One region of the Gottfriedia sp. NPDC058432 genome, then DNA from elsewhere that is predicted to be linked to it. Evidence: a T-box and tRNA genes for the amino acid it is inferred to sense, from the RefSeq annotation. Region 1 holds a T-box; the other holds one or more tRNA genes.

Region 1 (3,281 bases):
TCATTTAGAGGAATTGGATCATTTTTCGGGAATTTATGGGATGACATCGTAGGCGGAATTGGTGGTTTATTTAAATAAATTTCTATATAAGTATATCAGTAATTGTTAAGTTGTCATTTTTTCAGTAAAATAAAAGTAAGGTAACTTTAACTAGGGGATAAGAAATACTAAAATGTTACCAAGTAAGCTTTAATAATGGAGGGGCATAACAATGAATTTAACAGGAACAGAACGTGTAAAACGCGGCATGGCAGAAATGCAAAAAGGCGGCGTTATTATGGACGTAGTAAATGCTGAGCAAGCTAAAATAGCGGAAGCTGCTGGTGCAGTAGCAGTAATGGCATTAGAAAAGGTACCATCTGATATTCGTGCAGCTGGTGGAGTAGCACGTATGGCTGATACAAGTATTACTGAGGAAATTCTTAACGCTGTTAGTATTCCTGTAATGGCTAAAGCTCGTATTGGACATATCGTTGAAGCGCGTGTTTTAGAAGCAATGGGAGTAGATTACATCGATGAGAGTGAAGTATTATCTCCAGCAGATGATATCTTCCATATTAATAAATCAGATTACACTGTTCCATTCGTTTGTGGTTGCCGTAACTTAGGTGAAGCACTTCGTCGTATTGGTGAAGGCGCATCTATGCTACGTACAAAAGGTGAGCCTGGTACTGGAAACATTGTAGAAGCAGTACGTCACTTACGCCAAATCAATGGAGAAATCCGTAAAGTAGTTGGTTTATCTCGTGATGAATTAATGGTTGAAGCTAAAAACCTTGGCGCTCCATTTGAATTATTACTTCAAATTAAAGAACTTGGTCGTTTACCTGTTGTTAACTTTGCAGCTGGTGGAGTAGCAACTCCTGCTGATGCAGCTTTAATGATGGAATTAGGCGCTGACGGTGTATTCGTAGGATCTGGTATCTTTAAATCAGAAAACCCTGAGAAATTTGCTCGTGCGATTGTACAAGCTACTACTCACTATCAAGATTACGAATTAATCGCTAACCTTTCTAAAAACTTAGGTCCTGCTATGAAAGGTATCGACATGAGACAACTTGCTGCAGCAGATCGTATGCAAGATCGTAGCATTTAAGTTGGTGAATTTATGAAAATAGGTGTATTAGCATTACAAGGTGCAGTTCAAGAACATATAAATGCAATTAAAGCATGTGGTGCTGAAGCTGTTATCGTGAAACGTGTAGAACATATAGATGGACTTAATGGTATTGTATTACCTGGTGGAGAGAGCACTGCAATGCGTAAGTTGCTTGATCACGTTGGGTTATTAGAACCTTTAAAAGAGAAAATCGAAAATGGTTTACCAGCATTCGGTACATGTGCAGGCATGATCTTACTTTCAAAAGAGATTGCAAATGATGACACGGTGCATCTAGGAGTTATGGATATGGTAGCTGAACGTAATGCTTATGGTAGACAAGTGGATAGTTTTGAAGTAAACATCCCAATTAAAGATGTTTGTGAAGACTACCCAGCTGTATTTATCAGAGCACCATTTATTCGTTCAGTATCAGGTGATGCAGAGGTTATTGCAGAACATGATGGTAATATTGTAGCGGTTAGACAAAATCACATGTTAGCAGCATCTTTCCATCCAGAATTAACGAATGATTACCGTTTTATGAATTACTTTGTAGAGATGGTTAAGGAAAAAAGTGCAAATTTAAGTATGTAACTATTGAAAAAAGTAAAAGCTTATAGTAAATTATTATATAAATTTAAATTGTCTAAAGCGATGAAAGAAAATAGTAGCAAGTTCTAAATTTATAGAGAGTCGGTGGTTGGTGCAAACCGATAATGAAGACTTGTGAATCCATTCTTGAGCGAGTTACGGAATGCTTTTAGCTAGTAAGTAACTCCGGTAATATAGTCCGTTAACTATACTAAGGTGGAAGAATTACTTATTAATTCTTCAATTAGGGTGGCAACGCGGGTAGCTCTCGTCCCTTTTATGGGATGAGGGCTTTTTTGTATTCATTTTTATCCTTTAGACAAAAAAAGAATAGGAGGAATTGAAATGTTAGACATTAAATTATTACGTAGCAATTTTGAAGATGTAAAAGCAAAACTTCAATTACGTGGTGGAGACATAAGCTATATCGAGAAATTTGAAGACTTAGATTTAAATCGTAGAGAATTACTTGTTCAGGTTGAAGGGTTAAAGAGCCGACGCAATGAGGTTAGCCAAGAAATTAGTGTGTTAAAGCGTGAGAAAAAAGATGCTGAAGCACTAATTGTTGAAATGAGAGAAGTTGGAGATAAAATTAAAGCTCTAGATGAAGAGATTAGAACGCTAGAAGAGCAATTAGACGCTATTCTATTTACAATTCCTAACTTAGTTAGTGATTCAGTACCAGTTGGGTTAACAGAAGAAGATAATGTTGAAATTCGTAGAATAGGTGAAGTTCGTACATTTGATTTCGAACCAAAGGCACACTGGGATTTAGGTGTTGACTTAGAGATTCTGGATTTTGAACGTGGTGCTAAAGTTACTGGTAGCCGTTTTACTTTTTATAAAGGTTTAGGAGCCAAACTTGAGCGTGCCCTAATCAGCTTTATGTTAGATCTTCATACAGAGGAGCATGGATATACTGAAATGCTACCTCCTAATCTTGTAAATCGTGCTAGCATGATTGGTACAGGACAACTTCCAAAATTTGAAGAAGACGCGTTCCGTATCGAAAAAGAAGACTTTTTCTTAGTACCAACAGCAGAAGTACCTGTAACAAACTATCACCGTGACGAAATTCTTGATGGTGCTCAATTACCAATCGCATATACTGCATATAGCGCGTGTTTCCGCTCTGAGGCAGGTTCTGCTGGTCGTGATACACGAGGATTAATCCGCCAACATCAATTTAATAAAGTTGAACTAGTGCGCTTTGTAAAACCTGAAGATTCTTATATTGAGTTAGAAAAATTAACAGCTCACGCTGAAAAAGTTCTTCAATTATTAGGATTACCATACCGTGTCATTACACTTTGTGCTGGAGATATCGGATTTTCTTCTGCAAAAACGTATGACATTGAAGTTTGGTTACCAAGCTATGATGCATATAAAGAAATTTCTTCTTGTAGTAACTTTGAGGCGTTCCAAGCAAGAAGAGCGAATATACGCTTCAGACGTGATCCAAAAGGAAAACCAGAATTTCTTCATACATTAAACGGTTCTGGTCTTGCAATTGGACGTACGGTTTCTGCAATTTTAGAAAACTACCAACAAGCTGATGGTTCAGTTATTATTCCTGAAGTTCTTCGTC
Region 2 (3,281 bases), on a different contig from region 1:
CATATTTCCCTAATGCGAATTCACTTCCTGTAGATAAGAAAATATAAATCGAAATAACAAACATAAAAATCCCTTCACGAATCCCTTGAAAGAAATTAGCATGTGTAACTTTTCGCCAATTTTCATTTAGTTTTCTTTCTAGAATGACGCGCTTAATATTGAACTCACTATCAAGTTCCCTTTTAACTAAGAAACAACTTAAGACAACTGCACATACAAATAAAATGACTGCAGCGAGGAACACAAAATGATAACCTTTGTTTCCTATCATTGAAGAAATAATCGCTCCAGCTATAAAGGGGCCAAGCATTCCCGTAAAAGAATTAATTAGACCTAAAAAACCATTAAAAAATTGTCTAGTTTCTGGTTCTGTTACTTCAAATGTTAATAAATTAAACGCTAAATAATAACAGCCATTCCCAATTCCCAAAATTGCTCCAATCATAATTGTTGCTAATAATGTTTTCGTTTCAAATAGTAAAACAACTATATAGAATACTGCCAAAAAAGAAATTCCCACTCTTAAAATGACAACCCGATCGATTGTTTTAGCTAATCTACCTGTAATTATGAATGTAAGAGCTTGAAAAAACGCAATCGAAAATTGATAAGAAGCAATTGGTAAATAACTATTTGATTGCTTCCATAAATAAACATTTACAAATGTGCTAGATAAAGCTGTCGCTAAAGTAAACAATCCACCTACACTCAGTAAAAGAATTAAGTCTTTATTTAAATCTACGTCACCTAATAAAAATTTCCACTTACTCATAATAAACTCTCCTTTGTCTCATGAACTAGTTTTCCGAGTAAATGAAAATTTATCCTTTTTTAAACATAAAAAAACACTACTTAATTAATTAAGTAGTGTTCATTTTTTATAAATTATTTAGCAGCTTGGTATAATTCTTCTACTTTATCCCAGTTTACTAAATTCCAGAATGCACCAACGTAGTCAGGGCGTTTGTTTTGGTAGTTTAAGTAGTAAGCATGCTCCCATACATCTAAACCTAAGATTGGAGTTTTTCCTTCCATTAATGGTGAATCTTGGTTAGCTGTGCTAGTCACTTCTAACTCACCATTGTTTACTACTAACCAAGCCCAACCAGAACCGAAACGAGTTAATGCAGCTTGAGTGAACGCAGCTTTTAACTCATCTAAGCTACCGAATTTAGCGTTAATTGCTTCAGCAACTTCACCAACTGGAGTGCCAGTGCCTTCTGGAGTTAATAAAGTCCAGAATAAGCTATGGTTAGCATGTCCACCACCATTGTTACGTACAGCTGTACGGATACCTTCTGGAAGTGCATCTAAGTTTGAAATTAATTCTTCAATTGAAGAAGCAGCTACTTCTTTACCTTCTAAAGCAGCGTTTAAGTTTGTTACATATGTATTGTGGTGACGAGTGTGGTGAATATTCATTGTTTCTTTATCAAAGTGTGGCTCTAATGCATCATAAGCATAAGGTAATTGTGGTAATTCAAATTTTGACATTTTTATTTCCTCCCAAAGATAATAGTGAATTTCAATTTAAAGTTATCAAATAAACTGAAAGATTTCAATAGTAATGCTCGAGAAAAGGGAAAGAAAGTAAAAAAGATTAATTTTTGGAAGAAAAATTCTGATTAAGCGAAGTGGATTATCGAAGATTTAAACTCATCATTTGTTAATTTAATAACCAAAACGAAAAAAGTCTTCAACATTATAGTTGAAGACTTTTTCACTAATTAAGGAGTAAGAGGGATTCGAACCCCCGCGGGCTGTTACACCCCTGTCGGTTTTCAAGACCGATCCCTTCAGCCGGACTTGGGTATTACTCCATAATAAAATATTGGTAGCGGCGGAGGGAGTCGAACCCACGACCTCACGGGTATGAACCGTACGCTCTAGCCAGCTGAGCTACACCGCCAAACTATAAAAATGGCTCCGCAGGTAGGGTTCGAACCTACGACCACTCGGTTAACAGCCGAGTGCTCTACCACTGAGCTACTGCGGAATAATTCACGTTGTCCTTAAGACAATATTTAATTTATCATGTTTTAAACTAAACGTCAACACTTTTTATTATTTTTTTCATTATTAATTTATATTAACTATTTTTTATTGAAAATAAATTGTTTTAACGATATTTAAAGCCAAACATAAATTCAATCCTTAAACCATTGTCATTCTCTTCTTATTTACTCTTATCATTTTAATTAAAGTTTAATATTCAATTTCCAAAAAAAGATTATAATATACAAAATAGCCCGAAAGTTACATAATAAATTTCGGGAAGTGAAATAACAATAATAAGAAAGGATGAGTTTATGAATATATTTAAACAATTTTGGTTTAGTTTATACTCTCCAAAAACAATATCAAGATATAGACTCCAAAAAATCGGTAAAACAATCTTTTTTCTTTTCCTACTAGCAATTTTATATACTCTTCCGGGATTCTTTTCATTAGTAAAAGATGTGAAGCTTCAGGTCAACAATGTTTCTGACTTGCTTAAAGATAATATTCAGTCGATTTCTTTAAACAAAGGATCTTTAACAATTAACGACAATACGCCGTTTGAACGAAATATCGGTGAATATAAATATGCTTTTTATCCAAATGAAACAGTTATACCTTCAAAATTAAAAAACGAACAGTATGCATTTGTTGTATTAAAGAATAGACTAGTTATTAAAAATGATAAAGGCGAACAAGATTATCCTTATCCTTCATTAAAATCTAAAGAAATACACAAAACGCAAGTTTCAAAATTTATTAAAAGTATAAAAGAAGCTCTTCCAGTATTCTTAATCGCATTATTTTTCCTATTTTATTTAGGTTCTTGTATCTTCATATTTATAGTTGCTACATTATTAGCGTTTTTAACAGCTTTATTTAAGTCGACTAAGCATTTGCCTTTTAGACAACGCTTTGCAATGGTTTCATATAGCTTAACATTACCTACAATTATCTATTTATTGCTAGGATTATTGAAAATAAATATCCCATTCCAAACTTTAATTTTTATTTTAATAACAGCTGGTATGTACACATTAACAATTAAAAACTTACCTTCTAAAAAATAATGTTTACTGAAGTGTGTTGCACACTTCTTTTTTTTGTTTTAAATTTTTTATTCCAAGCTCCTAATAGGAATATTCGTTGTGGACAAGCATATAGTCTACAAAAGGAGTGATTATTAATGAAAAAAATAGCTTTTTTACTTGGTTCTTTATTGCTTGCATATATAATATTCTTTGACCTTCAAGTAGGGACGATCCCCACTAAACATATTGCTA

The links. The T-box of region 1 lies ahead of serS (serine--tRNA ligase). A T-box ahead of a tRNA ligase gene usually reads a tRNA of that ligase, here a tRNA-Ser.
Region 2: it has a tRNA-Ser gene. The T-box ahead of serS (serine--tRNA ligase) is inferred to sense a tRNA for this amino acid. The anticodon was not compared.

What each region holds. Positions count from the first base shown of each region.
Region 1 covers NZ_JBHXLC010000046.1:4,036-7,316, forward strand. The annotation lists gene ACFWM3_RS24440 (serine hydrolase) at 1-78, shown strand, start outside; gene pdxS (pyridoxal 5'-phosphate synthase lyase subunit PdxS) at 212-1,096, shown strand; gene pdxT (pyridoxal 5'-phosphate synthase glutaminase subunit PdxT) at 1,109-1,696, shown strand; T-box leader at 1,748-1,972, shown strand; gene serS (serine--tRNA ligase) at 2,039-3,281, shown strand, end outside.
Region 2 covers NZ_JBHXLC010000008.1:85,033-88,313, reverse strand. The annotation lists gene ACFWM3_RS10210 (MFS transporter) at 1-772, opposite strand, end outside; gene ACFWM3_RS10205 (superoxide dismutase) at 886-1,494, opposite strand; tRNA gene ACFWM3_RS10200 (tRNA-Ser) at 1,731-1,820, opposite strand; tRNA gene ACFWM3_RS10195 (tRNA-Met) at 1,833-1,909, opposite strand; tRNA gene ACFWM3_RS10190 (tRNA-Asn) at 1,922-1,996, opposite strand; gene ACFWM3_RS10185 (DUF1189 domain-containing protein) at 2,310-3,068, shown strand; gene ACFWM3_RS10180 (hypothetical protein) at 3,185-3,281, shown strand, end outside.